Regions from separate parts of the Streptomyces sp. 796.1 genome, predicted to be linked through region 1. Evidence: riboswitches for the same ligand, from Rfam matches in the RefSeq annotation. Region 1 holds a riboswitch; the other holds the start of a gene.
What was found. Region 1 has a riboswitch for thiamine pyrophosphate ahead of thiC (phosphomethylpyrimidine synthase ThiC). Riboswitches for the same ligand answer to the same signal wherever they lie in the genome.

Region 1 (9,403 bases):
GTAGCAGGCTCTCCTCCTTTTCCGCCCGTGACCGGTGGAGCCGGTTTCAGGGGCACGGAGCATCGGGGGATGCACATGAACAGCGCTCCACACCTGCTCACCGAGGACCGCCCGGACTTCGAGCACGTTCTCGACGCGGCGCTGCACACGGCAGAACACCGGCCGGACGACCCGACCGGCGCGCCCCAGCGGCTGAGCAGTCACCAACTGCGCACGATGGCCCTGGGGGCCGCGGCCTCGATCACGGCCTGCGCGGCGGTGGAATACGACCGTTACGTCCAGGTACGCGCCGCCGCGCGCCCGCCCGGCGACCCCGCGGGGAAGCAGGGCGCCCAGGGTCGGGCCGCGGCCTCGCTCGGCGCGGCGATGGGGGACGTCACCGGCCGCTCGGGGGCCGGCGTCGTCGCGATGCTGGCGGTTCTGGCACCGGCGCTGGCCGGCTCGGCCGCCGTGATCTTCCTCGTGGTCGGCGCCCTGCTCCGGGTCTTCGCACCGGACGCGGCCCTCGGTGCACCGCTGGTCACCGCGGGCTGGGTGTTCGCGGTCTGCGCGGCCGTCGGCATCCTCATCGCCGCGACCGCCCTGCTGGTCACGGCCGTGCGCAACGGCGGCACCGGGCGCGGACGGCGCTCCCCGGCCTCGGCCGACGAGGTGGCCCGGGCCCGCGAGGCGTGGCACCTGGCCCTGCTGGAGCGGGGCGTACTGCCCTTCGTCCAGCAGGCGTTGGCCAACGCCGACCGCGACACCGCCCCGGAACCCGCGCCCGCCCCGGCGCCGCGGGCCGCCCGCCCGGGCCCCGCCGGCCGCACCCCGCACCTCGGCTACAGCCGCCCCGGCTTCACCAGCCCCGGGGACGGCAGGACCGACGTCAGGCCCGGGCCGCGGTACAGCAGCCCCGACTTCACCAGTCCGGAATTCGGCGGGCAGGACCACAGGGCCGGATAGCGGAGGGAAGGGCACAGCCGTAAGAAGCCGAATGCGAAGGGCACGGCGTTGGGCATGGCGCCCGGGTCAGAGAATGCCCGCCTGGCCCGCGGCCCTGACCCAGGAGGGGAATTCGGAGAGAAGGCGGTCGTAGAGTTCCTGATCGGGGACGGTGGCGATGTCGTCGACGGCGAAGAAACCGACGTTGTCGACCCGGCGGCCGGGCAACGTGTCGAAGCGCTCCAACACCCCGTAACGGGACCTGCCCAATCCCACGAACTGCCAGAAGATGGGCTCGGGCACGGCAGCCCGCAATTCCCGTTCGATCTCGGCATTGCGGTAGACGCCGCCGTCGGAGAAGAACAGCACCAGCGTCGGGGCCTCGCAGGGATTCTCCCGTACGTACGTCCTGACCTGCGCGATCGCCTTCTGTTCCTCGTTTTGGATGCCGATGTCCCGCATATCGAGTTGGCCGTCCTTGAGGCCCTTGCGCGGCTTCCTGCGGCGGAAGAGGCTCGCCTCACCGACGCGTACGTGCAGGGAGAGCCAGTGCGGGAGTTCACCCACCGCGAGATCGGGGAGACGGGCCGCGTTCGTAGCGAACGTCCATGCCTGCATCGTGCCGTCGTCGTCGAGTTGGGCAGCGACCGCTGCCATTCGCTCCACGACGTCGGAGACCACGCCCTTGGAATACAGGAAGGACATCGATCCCGAAGCGTCCAGTACGAGAATGACGCGTGCGGTGAGCCCGGCAGCGCCCTGCTTCTCCAAACTGATCCGCACCTGCTCCTTACGGAACGAAAGCCGCTTCCGCAGGTCGACCGGGAGCGCTTCTTCGCCCGGGGCGGGGTGTTGGGCCGAGGCGGGGTGCTGCGCCGGGGCGGAGGCCGGGGGCACCTGCCCGGGGTGGGGCCGGCCGTCCTTGGGCGGGGCTGGGGGCGTCGGGATGCGCGGGGTCGGGGGCGGTGGTACGGGCGCGGCCACCGGTGCTGGCGCGGGTGATGGTGCCGGTGTGGACTCCGGCGGGGCGTCGTCGACCGTGATGCCGAAGTCGGTCGCGAGCCCGGCGAGCCCGGCGGCGTACCCCTGGCCGACGGCGCGGAACTTCCACCGGTCAGCGCGCCGGTAGAGCTCGCCGCCGATCAGCGCCGTCTCCGTCGTCGCCGCGATGTCGAAGCGCGCCAGTTCGCCGCCGCCCGCGCCGTCCAGCAGGCGCAGTGTGAGGCCGGGCGCCTGGCCAAAGGTGCCGCCGTCGGCCGATGCGCACAGCAACACCCGGTCCACGGCCGCCTCAAGCCGGCCAAAGTCCACCTCGACGGTGTCCGTCAGGACCCCCGCGGCCCGCTGCTTCCCGCGGTGCACGACGGCGTCGGACGCATGTCGCGGCTGGTTGTAGAAGACGAAGTCACCGTCGTCCCTGACCCGCCCGGCCGCCGTGAGCAACAGCGCCGAGGCGTCGATGTCGGGCCCACCGGAGCCATCGGCCCAACTGAGCTCGACCCGCACGGCCGAGGCGTCAACGGGCAGGTTCGCGCCCTTGCGCAGGGAACTCGCTGTCATGGCTCCAGTGTGCCGAGCGGTGCCCGTGGCTCCGCGCGGGGGTGCGTGGTGGGGGCGGCGCGGGGGCGCCGCACCGGTGGCGCGGGAACGGCGCGGGGGCGCCGACCGTTGGTACGGGCGACGCCCCGCGCATCCGCCGCCGCGGCTACTCCGCCAACGGCAAGTACACCCGGTTCCCCGCCGCCGCGAACTCCTTCGACTTCTCCAACATGCCCGCCTCGATCTGTTCGGGGCTGGCGCCTTCCTCGCCGCCGAACTGTTCCGTGATGCTCCTGCTGATCTTCATGGAGCAGAACTTGGGGCCGCACATCGAGCAGAAGTGTGCGGTCTTGGCGGGCTCGGCCGGGAGCGTCTCGTCGTGGTAGGCGCGGGCCGTGTCGGGGTCGAGGGCCAGGTTGAACTGGTCCTCCCAGCGGAACTCGAAGCGCGCGTCCGACAGCGCGTCGTCCCAATCCTGCGCGCCGGGGTGGCCCTTGGCCAGGTCAGCGGCGTGGGCGGCGATCTTGTACGTAATGACGCCGGTCTTCACATCGTCGCGGTCCGGCAGCCCGAGGTGCTCCTTGGGCGTGACGTAGCAGAGCATCGCCGTGCCCCACCAGGCGATCATCGCGGCGCCGATGCCCGAGGTGATGTGGTCGTACGCGGGCGCGACGTCGGTGGTGAGCGGGCCGAGCGTGTAGAACGGCGCCTCCTCGCAGATCTCCTGCTGGAGGTCGATGTTCTCCTTGATCTTGTGCATCGGGACGTGGCCCGGGCCCTCGATCATGGTCTGCACGTGGTGCCGCTTGGCGATCGTGTTCAGCTCGCCCAGCGTCTTGAGCTCGGCGAACTGCGCCTCGTCATTGGCGTCCGCGATCGAGCCCGGACGGAGCCCGTCGCCGAGCGAGAACGTCACGTCGTACGCGGCGAGGATGTCGCACAGCTCCTCGAAGTTCTCGTAGAGGAAGCTCTCCTTGTGGTGCGCCAGGCACCACGCGGCCATGATCGAGCCGCCGCGCGAGACGATGCCGGTCTTGCGGCGGGCGGTGAGCGGCACGTACCGCAGCAGCACGCCGGCGTGCACCGTCATGTAGTCGACGCCCTGTTCGGCCTGCTCGATGACGGTGTCCTTGTAGATCTCCCAGCTCAGCTCCTCGGCCCGGCCGTCGACCTTCTCCAGGGCCTGGTAGAGCGGCACGGTGCCGATCGGGACGGGCGAGTTGCGCAGCACCCACTCGCGGGTGGTGTGGATGTTGCGGCCGGTGGACAGGTCCATGACCGTGTCGGCGCCCCAGCGGGTGGCCCAGGTCATCTTCTCCACCTCCTCCTCGATGGAGGAGGTGACGGCGGAGTTGCCGATGTTGGCGTTGACCTTCACCAGGAACCGCTTGCCGATGATCATCGGCTCGATCTCGGGGTGGTTGACGTTGGCCGGCAGCACGGCGCGACCTGCGGCGATCTCCTCGCGGATCACCTCGGGCGCCACGTTCTCGCGCAGCGCGACGTACTCCATCTCCGGTGTGATCTCGCCGCGGCGGGCGTACGCGAGTTGCGTGACGGCCTGTCCCTCGCGGCCCCGGCGCGGCTGGCGGGGGCGGCCGGGGAAGACCGCGTCGAGGTTCTTGAGGCCGCCGCGCGGCGAGGTGTGCTTGACGCCGTCGTCCTCCGGGCGCAGCGGACGGCCCGCGTACTCCTCGGTGTCACCGCGGCCGATGATCCAGTTCTCGCGCAGCGGCGGCAGCCCGCGCCGCACGTCGGTGTCGATCTGCGGATCGGTGTACGGGCCCGAGGTGTCGTACAGCGTGACGTCCCGGCCGTTGGTGAGGTGTACCCGCCGCACGGGCACCTGGAGGTCGGGCCGCGAGCCCTGGAGGTAGCCCTTGTGCCATCCGATGCTGCGCGGCTGCTCGCCGTCGGTGTCCGTCGCCGCCACGGAGGCAGGCGTGCGTGCGTCCTGAAAGGTCATGAGACCTACTCCCTACGCCGGCATTACCCGGTAACAGGTTCGGCGGTCGACGCAGCCGTTTCCTTCGGTGTCCCACCGGCGTCGGCCGGTCGTCCCGTATGGAGGTCAGCGCCCTCTCAGCCCGGTGCTCCGAGCTCCCGCGTGTGCAAAGGTGCCATCACGCTAACGGTTCCCCGGCGGATTGGGCCAGAGGGCCTTGCGATGATCGGTGCATGACTCCGACCGAGCCGGGCCCCCAGCGGCGGCCGGGCCCCCACGCCGGGCCGCAGCCCCACGTCCCGTCACCCGCCGCTGGCCCTCCACCGCGTGGCCCCGGCCTCCCCGCGCCACCGTCCCGGCCCGCGCCTCCGGCACCGCCGATGCCCGGGGGCCCGCCCGCGGGTCCGCCCACAGGCCCGCCCGCCGGCGGTGGCGCGGACCGCAGCGACGGCGTTGGCGGTGGTGCTGTCCGCGGCGTTGTTGGCGATAGCAACGGCGCGTGGGGCGAAGGCGGCGGGGGCGCGGGCGGGTTCGGCGGAGGTGGCGTCGGCTCCGGACCCGGCCCGGGGGCGGCCCCGGCGGCCGGCCACGCGCACCACCACAGCCACGGGCACAGCCACCACCACGGCCCGGCCACCCCCGTCTCGCGGCGGCTGCGCAAGGTGATCGCGGCGGTGCTGATCCCGTTCAGCGTCGCGGTCATGGTGGGGTTGATCGTGCTGTGGCCTGGCGGCGCCCCGGACCACGCCAACAGTGCGGGGCTCGGGTTCGACCGGCAGACCGAGTCCGGGCGCGTGGTGCAGATCGACAAGGTGCGGTGCGCGGAGGTGGGTGCCCAGCCGTCGGCGCAGCAGCCTCCCCCGGGCGGCGAGCCGGGCGAGGGGCCGGGCGAGTCGGGGGGCCCGCCCGGCGGGGCCACGGCCGGCGACGACACCTGCGAGAAGGCGACGATCGAGGTCACCTCGGGCAAGGACAAGGGCCGGAAGTTCACCGAGATCGTCCAACCCAGCGCGTCCCGACGGTACGAGGAAGGCCAGAAACTCCTCCTCGCGTACGCGCCCAAGGCGCCGGAAAACCTCCAGTACTCGGTCTCCGACGTCGACCGCAAGCTCCCGATGACGCTGTTGGCCGGGCTCTTCGCGCTGGTGGTGGTCGCGGTCGGACGGCTGCGCGGGGTCTTTGCGCTCGTTGCGCTCGCGATCAGCTTCGGCGTGCTGACGCTGTTCATCCTGCCCGCCATCCTGCAAGGCTCGAATCCCCTGGTGGTGGCCGTGATCGGGGGCAGCGCCATCATGTTGATCGCGCTGTACACCTGTCACGGGCTCACCGCCAGAACCTCGGTCGCGGTGGTGGGCACGCTGATCTCGCTGTTGCTGATCGGCCTGCTCGGTTCGCTCTTCATCGACTGGGCCCATCTGACCGGCAACACCGACGACCAGACCGGCCTGGTGCACGCCCTCTACCCGAAGATCGAGATCCAGGGGCTGCTGCTGGCCGGCATCATCATCGGCTCGCTCGGGGTGCTCGACGACGTGACGGTCACCCAGACCTCGGCGGTGTGGGAGCTCAAGGAGGCCGACCCGACGGCGTCTTGGCGCACGTTGTACGCGTCGGCCATGCGGATCGGGCGCGACCACATCGCCTCGGTGGTCAACACGCTGGTCCTCGCCTACGCGGGCGCCGCACTGCCGCTGCTGCTGCTGTTCTCGATCGCCGACAGCGGCATCAGCACCGTGGCGACCAGCGAACTCGTCGCCGAGGAGATCGTACGGACGCTGGTCGGCAGCATCGGTCTTGTGGTCTCGGTGCCGGTCACCACGGCGCTCGCCGCGCTGGTCGTCTCGGCGGACCGCACACCGGCGAGCATCCCCGCGGCCGGCGGTGCGGCGGCCGGAACCGTCGCCCCACAGGCCGGCCCCGCAGGTGGCGGGGGCGGAGCGGTCGGTGGCGGCACCATCAGCGGCGGCGGAACGGCCGGCGCCGGCGGGCGCGCCGCGGCGCTGCCGGGGCGGGGCAAGGGCCGGCGGCGCAGGGCCAAGTAGCCGATCGGGGGCGCTGCCAGACGGGTCGCGGTGCGGTCGGAGGCAGGTCGGGGGGCGGTCGCGGCTCAGACCGCGGGGCGGTAGGAGCCAGCCACCGTACGGGCCGCGGGCGGCGCGGACCGCGGGACGGACCGGCCGCGGGGCGGAAGCCGGACCGCTTGGGCGGAAGCCGGACCCCGGGGCGGGCCGGCCGCCGTACGGAAGTGACCGTTGCGGCAGCGGCGGCTCGTGAGCGGTGCGGCAGCCGTCGCGAAGTGGCTGGAGGGTGGCGGCGCCCGCGGGTAGCCCGCGCGCGGGTGCCCCCAGCCAATGCGCCTGTGTGCCACCGGTGTCGGCGCGCCCGGGCGAGCCCCCGCGGACGGGTGCCGCACCCGCAAGCTGGCGTGTGCCACGTCCGCGCGAGCGCGCGTCAGCGACCACCGCGCCGGCAAACCCCCGGGGCCGTGCGGGCCGCCAACCGCCTGTGCTCGCCCACCTCGTAGCGTCAACACGGCCCGTACGAGAGGCCGTTGCCCATCAAGTCGCCACGAACCCCGGCGGTCGCGCGGGAGCCCGCGGACTTACCGTGCCGGCGGAATACCGGGGCCGGCGGGCCTCGCACCGCCTGCCGCAACACCGGCCCACCGCAACGGCCGGCCGCCAGCCCCACGCCGTTCGACCCGTCCCACGCCGCACGAGCCAGACCGCGCCGCGCCCGTACGAGCCGGCCCGCGCCGCGCCCGTACGCCCCGGCGCACCCTCACCGGCTCCACACCCAGCCACGCCCGCACGCGCGTAGACCTGTCCCAGAAGGGGTCGCTGCACCAAGGGAGTTGGCAAGCGCAAGCGGTACCCCGGCGGATCACCGCACGGGCCGTACATGCTTGGGCAGCGCTTTCGGCGCCGAGGGGGCGCATTCGCGGAGCACTGTGCAAAAACGTCCAGGCAACGCGCCGTGAGCGCCCCTTGGGCTCACCCTGCGTAGCGATCCTCGGCCAAGATGCGGTCAAGAACCGCGTCCAGGCTGCATGCCGGATCGCTCGCCTCCTCCTCGCAGCCGAACGGAACCAACCGGTCCGTACGGTCGAGGAAGGCCACGAGCGGCGCCGCGCCGACCCGGAACAGGGCTCCCTCCACGCCGACTTGGAGCCGGATCAGTACGTCCGACAGTTCGTCGGGCCCTGTCGGGCAGATGTGCACATCGCCTTCGCCGGTCGGCCCACAGAGCCCGTCGAGCAGCAACTCCCGGGCGAAAGCCCAGCTCACGGGGGCATCGCCGGGAAGGTGGAAGGTGAACTGCACCGCATAGGGATCGGCCTTGTCGTACCCGAGATCGACCGGGATACGGAAGGAGAGCTCCTCCGAGACGAGGAAGGTCATCGTTACCTCTGCCTGGACTGTGTCACGCATCGTTCGCCGCCCCGAGTCGGTGGGAATGGCCAGGTTTGAGCCAGCCTGGCCCTCTTGACGCCATCGTCCGCTAACACTCAGCGGATCACAAGGAGTGAGATTTCAGATACTGATAGAGAACGACAGGGAGCTGATGAGCGCTCCGACTCTGGAGCGTAGCGAATCAACAGCGGGCCGGAGCCGTTCCACTTGATGCAGGGGGGTGGAAACCGCCAAGGTCGCCGCCGTTGCACCAGCGATGATCGGAAAGGCGGCGCAGACTGTGCCCAACGCATATTCCTCCTGCTCACACACCGGCTGAAATCGCCGCCTCATCGCGATCCGCTGCCGTAACTGCGCCTCGTCCCGCACCGAATACGGGGTGATGGCCTGCACCGGATGGCGCGCAAAGTGATCGGCGCGTTCCTCCGCGTCGAGTTGGGAGAGCAGACACTGCCCGATGGCATGGGCGTGCGCCGTCTGCCGGAAGTCCGCCCACTCCTCGACGACCGGCGCCCCGGGCGCGTCGGCGGTGGCCACCACATCGACCTCGCCTTCGCGGTAGACGGCGAAGTAGACGGCCACGTCGAGTTCGCGGGCGAGCGCCGCGACCGTGCAGGCCGCTTGGCCGCGCGGGCCCGGCACCGACGTCGAGAGCTGCGGGGGCGGCGCCGGTGCCGCCGTCGACACGCCGCCGGTCAGCTTGCGGACCGCCTCGCCGTAGCGGAACAGGCCGTCGTCGCGCCGCAGGTACCCCTCGTGGGTGAGGGTGCGCAGCAGGTGGTACGCGGTCGGCAGGGGTAACCCCGCCTCCCTGGCGAGTTGCTTGGCGGGCGCGCCGTCCGGGTGGCAGCCGACCGCTTCGAGGAGGCGCAGGGCGCGCTGGACCGAGCTGATGAGGGTCGGCTCTGGTCGGGCATCCGCCCTGGTCACCGGGTGGCGGACCGATTCAGCAGCCGGCTGCTGCGGCGGCGCCTTGGCCCCGTGGTCGTGTGCTGGCCGGCGCGCCGGTCCCGTGCCTGTTGACGCCACAGTCACCCCCAAGGCTGCGGACGGGTGGAAGACCCGTCGGCGGGGGCCGCCCCCGCCACCGCTGCGGCAGCCGGTCCGCGCGCCCCGCCGGGGCACGCGCCGGACCGCAACATTCCGCACTCTAACCGGAAGAAAGACTTCAGGCTGGGTTAGTGGCGCAGAGCCGCGCAATATGTCATGGGGGAGAACAAATTTGCCATAAAGAGGTCCGGACCAGTGAGGATCTGGCCTCTACCAATCATCGCGCGAGGCGCCCGACCGTGATGACGAGGTGAACTTCCGCACGGCGTAGATCAAACCGCCGATCACCGCGACCAACAGCAGGACCCGGAACAGCAGCCAAGCGACGATTCCGACAACGCTGGTGATCAGGCCGCCGAATACCGCGATGACGAGGACGGGCACGACGACCCACTTCACCCACCACGGAAGGCCCTGGAATATCCGCTTCGCGGCCACGATGCACCCTGCTTTCTACTTGCCCCGCTCGATCCCGTGATCTCGCTGCTTCGCTGGATTCCCCCTCGTACTCCCGATGCTAGAGCGGCATGGG
Region 2 (14,699 bases), on a different contig from region 1:
GCGAGCGCGGCCACGGCGTCCGCCCGGGCGGCACAGGCGGAGCGAGCCGGCCCCGACGCCGTCCACGTGGCCCGCGCCGCCCTGACCCGACTGACCGAGCCGGGGGACGAGGCGGTCGGCCGGTGGCTCCGTGAGCTCGGCCCGGTCGCCCTGTGGCGTGCACTGGTCGGCGAGTGCGCACCGCCACCCGGAGCCAGCCCCAGGCGCCTGGCCGGCTGCGCGCTACGGGCCGACCGGCTCGACCCCGCGGCGGACCTGGCGGCCGTCGAGGCGCTCGGCGGGCGCTTCATCTGCCCCGGAGATCCGGAGTGGCCCAGCCAGCTCGACGACCTCGGGGACGCCCGGCCCATCGGCCTGTGGGCGCGCGGCAGGGCTTCGCTGCGGACGTGGGCCCTGCGGTCAGTGGCCGTGGTCGGTGCCCGTGCCTGCACCGAGTACGGGACCCACATCGCCGCCACCCTGGGGTCGGGACTCGCCGAACGGGGCTGGGTGGTGACCTCGGGAGCGGCCTACGGCGTGGACGGCGCGGCGCACAGGGGGGCCCTGGGCGCCGACGGGGCGACCATCGCCGTGCTCGCCTCAGGGGTGAACATCCCCTACCCGCGCGGGCACGCGGAGCTCATCGATCGGGTGGCGGAGCAGGGGGTGGTGGTGGCCGAGCTGCCGCCGGACAGTCACCCGACGCGCAGCCGGTTCGTTCTGCGCAACCGCGTCATCGCCGCCCTCACACGCGGCACGGTCGTCGTCGAGGCCCAGTACCGCAGCGGATCGTTGGTCACCGCCCGGTGGGCGCAGCGGCTCGGGCGCTGCGTGATGGGCGTACCGGGCCCGGTGACCAGCGGACTCTCCGAAGGGGTGCACGAGCTGCTGCGCGGGGAGGGAGTGCTGATCAGCGACGCCGACGAGGTCGTGGAGCTGATCGGAGCCATGGGCGACCTCGCGCCGGCCCGCCGTGGCCCCGTGGTAGGGCGGGACCTGCTGGCGCCGGCGGCCGGCCGCGTTCTGGACGCGCTGCCCGCACGAGGGACCGCCGACACCCGTGCCCTGGCCCGCAGCGCAGGGATGAGTCACGACGAAACGTTGACCAAGCTCTACGAATTGCTGTCGCTCGGCTTCGTCGAACGGGCCCGTGACCGTTGGGAGTTGACCCGAGCGGAGCGGCGTACGGGAAGCTCACGGCGAGGCGGTTCTTGATTTGCGGCAATTGGGTGAAAGGGTGTGGGAGATGACCGTATACGCCGTTGTGGAGCTGGCGTTACGGCCGCCGCCCGCGCCGGCGACCGTAACTCTGAGGTGCGGAGAACGGAACGAATCTGCGCACCACACCACCCTCGCCACTCGCACGCTGCGACGTATTAGTCACGCTACGCTCACAAGGATTCCGACGCGGGCACCCGTCCTCACCCACGTCACGGCAGAACGGCTCAAGACGACGCATGCCCCAGCACACCTCCGGGTCTGAACGCACTACGGTGCCGCCCGCTGCGCGCGGCACCGTCCGGCCATCCGTGCCCTCATCGCTCGAAGAGCTCTGGCGTTCGTACAAGGCGACGGGCGACGACAGGCTCCGGGAGCAACTGATCCTGCACTACTCGCCCCTGGTGAAATACGTCGCCGGACGGGTCAGCGTGGGGCTGCCGGCCAACGTCGAACAGGCGGACTTCGTCTCTTCCGGAGTGTTCGGCCTCATCGACGCCATTGAGAAGTTCGACCCGGACCGGGCCATCAAGTTCGAAACCTACGCCATCACGCGCATCCGCGGCGCGATGATCGACGAGCTGCGGGCCCTGGACTGGATTCCCCGCTCCGTACGGCAGAAGGCCAGGGCAGTGGAGCGTGCCTACGCCACCTTGGAGGCCACGCTGCGACGCACGCCGTCGGAGCCCGAGGTCGCCGCCGAAATGGGCATCGGGGTGGACGAACTGCATGCCGTTTTCAGTCAGTTGTCGCTGGCCAACGTGGTGGCGCTGGAGGAGTTGCTGCACGTCGGCGGCGAGAGCGGCGACCGACTGACGCTCGGCGACACCCTGGAGGACCAGGCGGCCGACGACCCCGTGGAGGTCGCCGAGGACCGGGAGCTGCGGCGGCTGCTCGCGCGAGCCATCAGCACCCTGCCCGAGCGGGAGAAGACCGTGGTCACGCTCTACTACTACGAGGGCCTCACGTTGGCCGAGATCGGCCAGGTGCTGGGCGTCACGGAGAGCCGGGTGAGCCAGATCCACACCAAGTCCGTGCTCCAGCTCCGGGCGAAACTGGCCGACGTCGGGCGCTGAATCGTCCCTCCTGCATCGTCGAGCGTGCCGGGCATACGTAAAGTGGGGGAGTGCCCAGGATTCGAGCGGCCTCGGTGGCCGAGCACCGAACGATGCAGCGCGGCGCCCTGTTGGACGCCGCTCGTACCTTGCTGTCCGAAGGCGGTACCGACGCGCTGACGTTCCCCGCCCTAGCCGAGCGGACGGGGCTCGCGAGGTCGTCCGTCTACGAGTACTTCAGGTCGCGCGCCGCGGTGGTCGAGGAACTGTGCGCGGTGGACTTCCCGGTCTGGGCCGCGGAAGTCGAGGCCGCGATGGAGCGCGCCGACACCGCTGACGGCAAGATCGAGGCGTACGTCCGACAACAGTTGGCGCTGGTCGGAGACCGCCGTCACCGCGCCGTGGTCGCCATCTCCGCGGGCGAGCTGGACTCGGGCGCCCGGGAGAAGATCCGGGCCGCCCACGGTGGACTCATCGCCATGGTCGTCGAGGCGTTGGGCGAGCTCGGACACCAGCAGCCCAGGTTGACGGCGATGCTGCTCCAGGGCGTGGTCGACGCGGCCGTACGGCGCATCGAACTCGGGGCCGCCGAGGACCCCGGGCGTATCACGGACGAGGCCGTCGCCATGGCCCTGTGCGGGGTACGCGGGCGGGCCGCTGACTGACGACGCCCCAGCCGCCATCGCGCCCAGGCCGCCGTCGCGCCCGCCAACGCCGCATGGAGTACGCCGCCGGCTGCTGGCCACACCGACCGCGCCTGCCTGCGCAGGGCGCTCCGGCTGAGAGCGGGCGGCTCGCCCCGTTGCTGGACGGGGCCAGCGGTCGGGTCGTGCAGATGGGCGCAGCGAGCGTGCTCGAACGTGATGCCCCGACGGTGCGCCGTGGCGAGGACGGACTCGGAGCGGCCCGACTGCCCTGGCGCGGGCACCGCCGCCGGCTGACCAGCGCCGCTCGGCTCCGGTACGCCGATGACGGGGAGCAGCCGGGACGGGCCACGGCGCAGCATGGCGGGCGGCATCAACGACAGCGGGTCCAGGTACTCCGCCCCGCGCCGCAGCCCCCAGTGCAGACATCCGGGGCGGCAGTGGAACGGGCCCGCCTCCGACACCGCCACCACCTGTCCGGCAGTCACCTCCGCACCCTTGGCCACCAGCGCCCGCACGGGTTCGTACGTCGTACGCAGCGCTGGGCTGCCGCTCGCTGAGACCGCGATGGACAGCACCCCGCGCCCCGCTACCCGGCCCGCGAAGACGACGCGGCCCGAGGTGGCAGCCCGTACGGGTTGGCCGGTCCGGGCAGCCAGGTCCACGCCGCGATGGCCGGCCGCCCACGGCTCGGGCGGCAACTCCAGACCACGCAGGACGGTGGGGCGCAGCGCCCCGAGCCCCGGATCCACAGGCCAGGCGCGGTCGGCGGTGGCGGATCCCAGCGGGGCCGGGCGTCGCGGTGGCGCCGGTGTCCGCACGTCCGGCCCGGGGTGGGGAGCCCGCTCCGGCGTGACGACGCCCGGACCGGGGCGCGAGCCGCCGCTCCGTACCGCGCTGGCGCCCCGACGTGGCCCTCGGGGCGCGGCGGTCTGAGGCGTGCCGGATGGGGAGCTGGTCCTGGTGGCCTTGAGCGAGGCCGCCGTGGGGCGGGAAGTGGGGGCCGGGCGGTCGGTGATGCCGCTGCTGGCGAGCCCGGGCCCGGGGGCGGCGATCTGATCCGTGCTGACCTGCGGTTTCTGTTCGAAACCATGGGCCTCGGCCCGCACCACTGCGGCGCACGCGGTCACGGCGAGGCCGATCGCCGTGGCGCCCGTCGCCAGCCAGCGGACCAGCGGGGAGCGTAAGCAGCCGGCTCCGGGGCGGCGTGAGCGGGGCCTGGCGCGTGGGATGGGGAGACGGCGGCAGAAGTGGCGAAGGGCCTGGCTGGCCCGGTGGGGGCTGAGGGAAATACGCATGGGACGACCGTGCCGCAAATCGGCAACTTGCGGTGATCATGGTCGTCTTCTGTGGATAACTCACGGCTTGCGGATAACGCCGTCACCCGCAGGTGTAGCGGTCCCGTACACTTCAGGTGGCGATCCGGGTCACCGGGTCGACTTCGCACGCCCCGCCACCGGCGCAGCAGTCCCTTTTCGGGCAGCCCGGTGGCCGCGTCCCTCGGTCCTCGGAAGGTTTCCTTTCGCGGCAGGCGCGTCGGGGCGTCAGGCGCGGCAGCCGCCCGGCCGCCGCGGGAACCGAGTATCCAAGGAGTACGGCCATGGCCGTCGTCACGATGCGGGAGCTGCTGGAGAGCGGCGTCCACTTCGGTCACCAGACCCGCCGTTGGAACCCGAAGATGAAGCGCTTCATCTTCACCGAGCGCAACGGCATCTACATCATCGACCTGCTCCAGTCGCTGTCGTACATCGACCGCGCCTACGAGTTCGTCAAGGAGACCGTCGCGCACGGCGGCTCCATCATGTTCGTCGGCACGAAGAAGCAGGCGCAGGAGGCGATCGCCGAGCAGGCGACCCGCGTCGGCATGCCCTACGTCAACCAGCGCTGGCTGGGCGGCATGCTCACCAACTTCTCGACCGTCTACAAGCGCCTCCAGCGCCTCAAGGAGCTTGAGCTCATCGACTTCGAGGACGTGGCCGCCTCCGGCCTCACCAAGAAGGAGCTCCTGGTCCTCTCCCGCGAGAAGGCCAAGCTGGAGAAGACCCTCGGCGGCATCCGCGAGATGCAGAAGGTGCCGAGCGCCGTCTGGATCGTCGACACCAAGAAGGAGCACATCGCCGTCGGCGAGGCGCGCAAGCTCCGTATCCCGGTCGTCGCCATCCTCGACACCAACTGCGACCCCGACGAGGTCGACTACAAGATCCCGGGCAACGACGACGCGATCCGCTCCGTCACCCTGCTCACCCGCGTGATCGCCGACGCCGTCGCCGAGGGCCTCATCGCCCGCTCCGGTGCCGCCAGCGGTGACGTGAAGGCCGACAAGGCCGCCGGCGAGCCCCTCGCCGAGTGGGAGCGCGACCTGCTTGAGGGCGACACCGCCAAGAAGGCCGAGGAGGCCGGCAAGCCCGCCGAGGCGGCTGCCGAGGCTCCGGCTGCCGAGGCTGCTGCCCCCGCCGAGGCCCCGGCCGCGGACGCCGAGCAGGCCTGACGAACGCTCGGCGGACCGGGCCAGCACCCGTTCCACCCAGCGTCACGACTGGCGGCGGCGGGGCGTCGCGTCACGCGACGCCCCGCCGTCCACCCGTAAGATCACAGATCTTTCGAGACCTTTCGAGACCTTTCGAGAAGAGATTCACAGACCATGGCGAACTTCACCGCCGCTGACGTCAAGAAGCTCCGTGAGCTCACCGGCGCCGGCATGATGGACTGCAAGAAGGCGTTGGACGAGGCCGAGGGCAGCGTCGACAAGGCCGTCGAGATCCTGCGCGTCAAGGGCCAGAAGGGCGTGGCCAAGCGCGAGAGCCGCAACGCCACCAACGGCGCCGTCGTCTCGCTGATCGCCGACGACAAGACCTCCGGCGTGCTGGTCGAGCTCAAGTGCGAGACCGACTTCGTCGCCAAGGGTGACAAGTTCGTCGCCGTCGCCGACGCCATCGCCGCGCACGTCGCCAAGAGCGCCCCGGCCGACATCGACGCGCTGCTCGCCTCCGAGATCGAGGCCGGCAAGACCGTGCAGGCGTACGTGGACGAGGCCAACGCCACCCTCGGCGAGAAGATCGTCCTGGACCGCTTCGCCCAGTTCTCCGGCGGCTACGTCGCGGCGTACATGCACCGCACCAGCCCGGACCTGCCGCCCCAGGTGGGCGTGCTCGTCGAGCTGGACGCCGAGAACGCCGAGGTCGCCAAGGACGTCGCGCAGCACATCGCCGCCTTCTCGCCGAAGTTCCTCACCCGCGAGGAGATCTCGGCCGAGACGGTCGAGAACGAGCGTCGCGTCGCCGAGGCCACCGCGCGCGAGGAGGGCAAGCCCGAGGGCGCCCTGCCGAAGATCGTCGAGGGTCGCGTCACCGGCTTCTTCAAGGAGAACGTGCTGCTGGACCAGCCGTTCGCCAAGGACAACAAGAAGTCCGTCAAGAAGGTTCTGGACGAGGCCGGCGTCTCGCTCAAGCGTTTCGCGCGCTTCCGCGTCGGCGTCTGAGCTCACTTCGGGATTCAGCCCGGCTCAGGGGCTGAGCCAGGGCAGCGAATGACCAGCGACCCCGATAGGGTCGTACGCAGCTAACCGTCACCGGTTAGTCGCAGATGTGACGAGGAGGCCATTGCCGTAGAGGTCGATCAAGGACCATCCCGGCAGTGGCCTCCTTCGTATGTGCACGAGGAGATCTCCCATGAATCTGGACGCCGATCAGGCCGACTCGAAGGCCGACGGGGCCAAGCGCCGTCGGTTCCTGCTGAAACTGTCCGGCGAGGCATTCGCCGGCGGTGGCGGACTCGGCGTTGATCCAGACGTCGTGCACAAAATCGCCCGCGAGGTGGCCGCCGTCGTCCGCGACGGGGCCGAGATCGCCATCGTCATCGGTGGCGGCAACTTCTTCCGCGGCGCCGAACTACAGCAGCGCGGCATGGACCGAGCCCGCTCCGACTACATGGGCATGCTCGGCACCGTCATGAACTGCCTGGCCCTCCAGGACTTCCTGGAGAAGGAGGGCATCGACTCCCGGGTACAGACCGCCATCACCATGGGGCAGGTGGCGGAGCCGTACATCCCGCTCCGTGCCGTACGACACCTGGAGAAGGGGCGCGTCGTCATCTTCGGCGCCGGCATGGGCATGCCGTACTTCTCCACCGACACCACTGCCGCTCAGCGTGCCCTGGAGATCGACGCCGAGGCCCTGCTGATGGGCAAGAACGGCGTGGACGGCGTCTACGACTCGGACCCCAAGCGGAACCCGGACGCGGTCAAGTTCGACGCGCTCGGCTACGCCGAGGTGATCACCCAGGACCTCAAGGTCGCCGACGCCACGGCGATCACGCTGTGCCGCGACAACCAGCTACCGATCCTCGTCTTCGAGCTGCTGGCCGAGGGCAACATCGCGCGTGCGGTGAAGGGTGAGAAGATCGGCACGCTCGTCAGCGACCAGGGCGACCGGGACTGACGGTCCGTACCGCCTTCGCACGACCGTCCGTGATGCCATACGGACGGCAACTCCCGGCCGTCGGAAGTGCCCGACGCGGGGATGGACAACGGCCTGCCGGTCGGACACCGTGCAGGAGAAGACGCACGCAGGGGCGAGGCTCTGCTTACTGATAACACCAGGAGCAAGTGGTGATCGAAGAGATCCTCCTCGAGGCCGAGGAGAAGATGGAGAAGGCCGTTGTGGTCGCCAAGGAGGACTTCGCCGCGATCCGCACCGGGCGTGCGCACCCGGCGATGTTCAACAAGATCGTGGCGGACTACTACGGGGCGCTGACGCCGATCAACCAACTGGCGTCGTTCTCGGTGCCGGAGCCGCGCATGGCGGTGGTCACGCCGTTCGACAAGAGCGCGCTGCGCAACATCGAACAGGCCATCCGCGACTCGGACCTGGGCGTCAACCCGAGCAACGACGGAAGCATCATCCGGGTGGTGTTCCCCCAGCTCACGGAGGACCGCCGCAAGGAGTACATCAAGGTCGCCAAGGGCAAGGGCGAGGACGCGAAGATCTCCATCCGCAGCGTCCGGCGCAAGGCCAAGGAGACCATCGACAAGCTCGTCAAGGACGGCGAGACCGGTGAGGACGAGGGCCGGCGCGCGGAGAAGGAGCTCGACGACACCACCGCGAAGTACGTCGCGCAGGTGGACGAGCTGCTCAAGCACAAGGAATCCGAGCTGCTTGAGGTCTGATGAACCACTCATCCTGGGGGGCTCCGCCCCGTGCCGGGCACCCGGGCTCGACCGACCAGGGCCCCGTTCCCTCGCTTCACGGGGCAATGCCCTCGACGTCGGCGGGTCCCGTGCGTGAGACGGGCGATACGGCGCAGACTCGGCCCATGCCCATCGTGCCCGACAACGGCGGAGACCAGGACGACCAGGGGGCCGCTCGGCTGAGCGGTCCCCTGTTCCGCGACGAGCAGGACTCCGCCCCGTCCCCCCGTTCCGGCTCGGAGCCTGCTCACGAGCCGGCACGGGGCGATGCAGACACAACGCCCAGGGAGCACCCCGACGTGCCAGCCGCGCCGCAGAAGAAGCGCGCCGGACGCGATCTGCGCGCCGCGATAGGAGTGGGCCTCGGGCTTGGCGCGATCATCGTCGTCTCGCTGTTCGTGAAGAAGGTCCTCTTCGTCGGCGTGATAGCGGTCGCCGTGGTCGTCGGCCTGTGGGAGCTGACCTCCCGTCTCGCTGAACGCAAGGAGATCCGGGCGCCGCTCGTCCCACTGGCCGTGGGCGGCGCTGCCATGGTGGTCGCGGGGTACCTGCGGGGCGCTCAGGGGGCCTGGATCGCCATGGCGCTGACGGCCCTCGCGGTGCTCATCTGGCGCATGACGGAGCCCCCGGACAACTACCTCCGGGACGTGACGGCCGGTGTCTTCGCCGCCTTCTACGTACCGTTCCTCGCCACCTTCGTCGCCCTCATGCTCGCCGCGGACGACGACGGGCCGCAGCGGGTACTGACCTTCCTCATCCTGACCGTGGTCAGTGACACCGGCGCGTACGCCGTCGGTTGGAAGCTCGGCAAGACCAAGCTCGCCCCGCGCATCAGTCCCGGCAAGACGCGCGAGGGGTTGGCGGGGGCCGTGGCCTTCGCCATGGTCGCCGGGGCGCTGTGCATGGAGTACCTGGTCGACGACGGGGCCTGGTGGCAGGGGCTCATCCTCGGCTTCGCCGCGGCCGTCAGCGCCACGCTGGGCGACCTCGGAGAGTCGATGATCAAGCGTGACCTCGGCATCAAGGACATGGGGTCGCTGCTGCCGGGACACGGCGGAATCATGGACCGCCTCGATTCCCTCCTTCCGACGGCGCCGGTCGTGTGGCTGCTGCTGGTGATGTTCGTCGGCTCGGGCTGAGCGCCCAACGCCCCGCATACGGCCGAGACCGGCCGCCACGCCTGGCAGGTTGCTGGGGGTGGCGGCCGGTTTTGGGTTGGGTGGGAGGTGGCGTGGGGTGGGGGTGGGTGGTCATGAGGGTTTGTGGGTGGTGGGGGAGTGGGGCTGTGCGTTGGGGCTGGGGCGGAGTGGGGTGTGTGGGCGGTATGTGGGGTGGGCGAGACGTAGGGGGCGGTTGTGGTGGTCGGGGAGGTGGGTTTGCCTGTGGCACGGAGCACGGAGCACGGAGCACGGAGCACGGAGCACGGAGCACGGAGCACGGAGCGGGGCGAGGGCGAGGCCGTTCGTCCTTGCTGGTACGGGGTGCTGATCATTGCCGGGGGCACGAGGCACGAGGCACGGGGCACGGAGCACGGAGCGGGGGCGGAGCGTGGAGCCTTGTGGGCGAGGCCGTTCGTCTTTGCTGGTACGGGGTGCTGATCATTGCCGGGGGCACGAGGCACGGGGCACGGGGCAGCGGTGTTCCACGGTTCGTTGCGGTGTGTGGGCCTCACCTTGGGCCTGGAACGTCATGTCCTGAGCCATGTGGTGGGTGCTGTCGATGAGGGCGCGGCGTTCGGCGTGCGGATGCGTGCTTGCTCCCCAGTGCTTGCTCCCCGCGGAGCTGGCGACGCACCGGGTGCGACGCCCTGGTAGCGGGGCGGAGAGAAAGAGCCTCCGGTGGCTCCGTCGCTGTCTCCGGGGGTGGTGCGTGCCTGGGTGAGGAGCAGCGGCGGTGGGTTTCTCCTCGACGGGGGCGTGTACGGGGCAGGCAAGGCGCAAGAGGTGGCAGGCGGGTGGGCAGGTTTGTTCCCTGCGTACCCGGCGCTCCGTTCGGTTGCGCACGGGGGAGGCGAAGAACGAGCGGACCTTGGACCTTCTTGACCTTCTGACCAGCAGTTTTGCGGTACCTGAGTGCGGGGAACACGGTCGGCGAGCCCTTTGGCGTACGTCTGCGACACTAGATGGACCATGCCTGCACCTGGAGAACTCACTTTCGTCGCGCCGCGCGGAGCCAAGAAGCCGCCGCGGCACCTCGCCGATCTCACCCCTGCCGAGCGCCGTGAGGCCGTGGCTGCCATCGGTGAGAAGCCGTTCCGCGCTGGGCAGGTCTCCCGGCACTACTTCGCGCGCTACGCGCACGACCCGGCGGGTTGGACCGACATCCCCGCCGCGGCGCGCGAGAAGCTGGCTGCCGAGCTGTTGCCGGACCTCATGAACGTGGTCAGGCACATCAGCTGCGACGACGACACCACCCGCAAGACACTCTGGCGGCTCCACGACGGCACTCTGGTCGAGTCCGTGCTCATGCGCTACCCGGACCGCGTCACGATGTGCATCTCGTCTCAGGCGGGCTGCGGCATGAACTGCCCGTTCTGCGCCACGGGGCAGGCGGGGCTGGACCGTAACCTCTCCACGGCCGAGATCGTGCACCAGATCGTCGACGGCATGCGGGCCCTGCGGGACGGCGAGGTGCCTGGTGGCCCGGCCCGGCTGTCGAACATCGTCTTCATGGGCATGGGTGAGCCGCTGGCCAACTACAACCGGGTCGTCGGCGCCATCCGGCGGCTGACCGATCCGGAGCCGGACGGCGTGGGGCTCTCGCAACGCGGCATCACGGTGTCCACCGTCGGCCTAGTCCCCGCGATGCTCCGGTTCGCGGACGAGGGCTTCAAGTGCCGCCTCGCGGTCTCCCTGCACGCGCCCGATGACGAACTCCGGGACACCCTGGTACCTGTCAACACGCGCTGGAAGGTGCGTGAGGTGCTGGACGCCGCCTGGGAGTACGCGGAGAAGTCCGGCCGTCGGATTTCCATCGAGTACGCCCTGATCAGGGACATCAACGATCAGGCCTGGCGCGCCGACCTGCTGGGGAAGCTGCTCCGCGGGCACCGTGTCCACGTGAACCTCATCCCGCTCAACCCCACGCCCGGCTCGAAGTGGACCGCTTCGCGACCGGAGGACGAGCGGGCGTTCGTGGCGGCGCTCGAAGCGCATGGCGTACCCGTGACGGTTCGGGACACCCGTGGTCAGGAGATCGACGGGGCGTGTGGGCAACTGGCGGCGTCCGAGCGCTGACGGAGCCAGGGGGCGCGCCGCTCCGTACCGCATACTCGGCGTGCCCCGTGCCCCGTGCCCCGTGCCCCGTGCCCCGTGCCCCGTGCCCCGTGCGGCGCGACGGTAGTGCGGCTTCGTCGCGGGATGTGGCGCTGATAATGTGCCGCAATATTGCTTTGGTCGTACAAGCGAACATTTCCGACAGGGGAGCGCCGAGGCGCTGAGAGTGCGGCACCGCAAGGGGCCGCAGACCCTCGGACCTGATCCGGGTCATACCGGCGTAGGGAGTCAGAGTCACTCATGAACAGCTACCTTCGGCGTGCCATGAGCACCGCCGTGATCGGCGCCCTCGGCGTCACGACGCTCGCTGCCTGCGGCGATTCCGGCAGCGGGTCGGACTCCAAGACGGTCACCGTCGTCTCGCACGACTCCTTCCAGGTGTCGAAGGGCGTCTGGAAGGAGTTCACGGAGCAGACGGGCTACAAGGTCAAGGTGGTGCGTGGCGCCGATGCCGGTGCGGCTGTGAACCAGGCCATCCTGTCCAAGGGAAACCCACAGGGTGACGTGTTCTTCGGCGTCGACAACACCCTGCTCTCGCGCGCACTCGACAAGGGCGTCTTCGCCCCGTACCGCGCCAAGGACCTCGACACGGTGCCGTCTGCGCTGCAACTGGATGCCGCGAAGCACCGTGTCACCCCGGTGGACACCGGCGACATCTGTGTGAACTACGACCGGAAGTTCTTCGCCGACAAGAAGCTCGCCCCGCCCAACACCTTCGACGACCTGATCAAGCCCCAGTACAAGAACCTTCTGGTGACCGAGAACGCCGCCACGTCGTCGCCCGGGCTCGCCTTCCTGCTCGGCACCGTGGGTACTTACGGAGCCGACGGTTGGCAGGACTACTGGAAGAAGCTGAAGGACAACGGGGTCGAGGTCGTCGACGGCTGGGAGCAGGCGTACAACGACCGCTTCTCCGGCTCCGGCGGAGGCTCTGGCAAGGGGGACAAGCCGCTCGTCGTCTCGTACGCCTCCAGCCCGCCCGCAGAGGTCGTCGGTGTCGAGCCCCAGCCCAAGGAAGGCCCGACGGGCGTGGCCACCGGGACTTGCTTCCGCCAGATCGAGTTCGCCGGACTGCTTGACGGAGCGAAGAACACCAAGGGCGGCAAGGCACTGCTGGACTTCATGCTGAGCAAGACCTTCCAGGAGGACGTGCCGGTCTCGATGTACGTCAACCCGGTCCGGCAAGACGCGAAGCTGCCGGAGGTCTTCACCAAGTACGGGGCGCAGATCACCAAGCCGGCGACGGTTGCTCCGAAGGAGATCACCGAGAACCGTGAGCAGTGGATCAAGTCGTGGACTTCGCTCGTCGTGAGGTGAACGACGGACTGCCTCCTGACATGGAGGACTGGGCAGCCGAACGGGGCACGGGGCACGGGGCAACCGGCCGCGCGGAGCGGGGCGCCGGGATGGCGGCAACGGAGCGCGGGGCGCGGGGCGCGGAGCGCGAGGGTGGCAGCCACGAGGCACGGGGCTCGGGGCACGGAGCGCGCGGCGCGTCCGGGCGATGGGGCACCGGGCCCCATAGGCGCCAGCCACGAGCCTGGCGGACATCGGCGCTCAGGCTCGGCCTGATGGCCGTACCGCTCGGCTTCTTCGGGCTCTTCTTCGGTTATCCGGTCGCCGCCATCACGGCGCGTGGGCTCCGTTCGGGCGGTACGTGGCAGTTCGGCCGCATCGGCGAGGTCCTGAGCGACCCCGACGTACTGGACGTCCTGTGGTTCACCACCTGGCAGGCCGCTGCGTCCACAGGGCTGACGCTTGCCCTCGCCCTCCCCGGCGCGTACGTCTTCGCGCGCCTGGACTTCCCGGGCAAGCAGGTACTGCGGGCGGTGGTGACGGTGCCTTTCGTGCTGCCCACCGTGGTCGCCGGATCGGCGTTCCTCGCACTGCTGGGGCGTGGTGGGCTGCTCGACGAGCTGTGGGGCGTACGGCTGGACACCACGGTGTGGGCCATCCTGCTCGCCCACGTGTTCTTCAACTACGCCGTGGTCGTACGCACCGTCGGTGGGCTGTGGGCGCAACTCGATCCGCGGCAGGAGGAGGCCGCACGGATGTTGGGGGCTGGGCGGTTCGCCGCCTGGCGCAGGGTGACGCTGCCTGCTCTGGGGCCAGCCATAGCCGGGGCGGCCCTCATGGTCTTCCTGTTCACCTTCACGTCCTTCGGGGCCGTCCAGATCCTCGGCGGGCCGCGCTACGCGACGTTGGAGGTGGAGATCTACCGGCAGACTGCGCAACTCCTGGATCTGCCCACGGCTGCGGTGCTCACCCTCACCCAGTTCGCCGCGGTGGCATCGCTCCTCGCCGTGCACGCGTGGACGGTGCGGCGGCGGGAGACGACGCTCCGGCTGGTGGACGCCTCGTATACGGCCCGTCGCCCACGGGGTGCGGGACAGTGGACACTGCTGGTGAGTGTCCTCGTGGTGACCGCCCTGCTGATACTGCTGCCGCTGGCCGTCCTCGTGGAGCGGTCGTTCTCCGGTCCCGGTGGTTACGGCTTGGACTTCTACCGGGTGCTGGCTTCCGCCGATGAGAGCGGTGGGACCTTCGTCGTTGCGCCCCTGGATGCGTTGTGGAATTCGTTGCAGTACGCGTTGGCGGCGACCGCCATCGCACTCTTCGTCGGTGGCCTTGCTGCTGCCGCACTCACCGTGCGCGGACCACGGGGCGGCGAACCGACGCGGGCGGGGCGGCTGGTACGGGGCTTCGACGCGCTCCTGATGCTGCCGCTCGGAACGTCGGCGGTCACCGTGGGGTTCGGCTTCCTCATCACCTTGGACGAGCCGCCGCTGGACCTGCGGGCCTCGTGGTTCCTGGTGCCGTTGGCGCAGGCCCTGGTCGGCGTTCCGTTCGTGGTCCGCACGATGCTGCCGGTGCTCCGTGCAGTCGACGATCGCCTGCGTGAGGCCGCGACCGTCCTGGGCGCGTCGCCGCTCCGTGCCTGGCGCGAGGTGGACCTGCCGCTCGTCCGGCGGGCGTTGCTGATCGCGGCGGGCTTCGCGTTCGCTGTGTCGTTGGGCGAGTTCGGGGCGACCGTCTTCATCGCACGCTCCGACAACCCCACGCTGCCGGTGGCCATCGCCCGCTTCCTGGGCCGCGCCGGAGAACTCAACTACGGCCAGGCCATGGCCCTGAGCACGATCTTGATGGTCGTCTGTGCGGCAGCGCTGCTGGTCCTTGAGCGGCTCCGTATCAACCGTTCGGGAGAGTTCTAGATGACGTCGTGGGACAAGAAGCGGGCTGATGGGGGCCGGAGGTCGCAGCCTCCCGCCGCACAGCAAGGCGACGATTCGCCGGGGCCACCGGAGCACCTCGCCCCGGCGCCCTCCGCTCCGGTACCTGCCAC

Region 2: another riboswitch for thiamine pyrophosphate. It lies ahead of ACMA1D_RS24705 (thiamine ABC transporter substrate binding subunit); the one in region 1 lies ahead of thiC (phosphomethylpyrimidine synthase ThiC).

The regions. Positions count from the first base shown of each region.
Region 1 covers NZ_JBLIWA010000081.1:296-9,698, reverse strand. The annotation lists gene ACMA1D_RS31515 (hypothetical protein) at 70-945, shown strand; gene ACMA1D_RS31510 (VWA domain-containing protein) at 1,012-2,484, opposite strand; gene thiC (phosphomethylpyrimidine synthase ThiC) at 2,630-4,429, opposite strand; TPP riboswitch at 4,422-4,580, opposite strand; gene ACMA1D_RS31500 (YibE/F family protein) at 4,789-6,450, shown strand; gene ACMA1D_RS31495 (SsgA family sporulation/cell division regulator) at 7,402-7,839, opposite strand; gene ACMA1D_RS31490 (IclR family transcriptional regulator) at 7,942-8,751, opposite strand; gene ACMA1D_RS31485 (DUF5326 family protein) at 9,082-9,309, opposite strand.
Region 2 covers NZ_JBLIWA010000039.1:193,166-207,864, forward strand. The annotation lists gene dprA (DNA-processing protein DprA) at 1-1,194, shown strand, start outside; gene whiG (RNA polymerase sigma factor WhiG) at 1,437-2,273, shown strand; gene ACMA1D_RS24665 (TetR/AcrR family transcriptional regulator) at 2,348-2,917, shown strand; partial or broken gene ACMA1D_RS24670 (M23 family metallopeptidase) at 3,340-4,194, opposite strand; gene rpsB (30S ribosomal protein S2) at 4,497-5,384, shown strand; gene tsf (translation elongation factor Ts) at 5,538-6,374, shown strand; gene pyrH (UMP kinase) at 6,565-7,332, shown strand; gene frr (ribosome recycling factor) at 7,503-8,060, shown strand; gene ACMA1D_RS24695 (phosphatidate cytidylyltransferase) at 8,060-9,220, shown strand; gene rlmN (23S rRNA (adenine(2503)-C(2))-methyltransferase RlmN) at 10,211-11,317, shown strand; TPP riboswitch at 11,490-11,600, shown strand; gene ACMA1D_RS24705 (thiamine ABC transporter substrate binding subunit) at 11,597-12,673, shown strand; gene ACMA1D_RS24710 (ABC transporter permease) at 12,928-14,568, shown strand.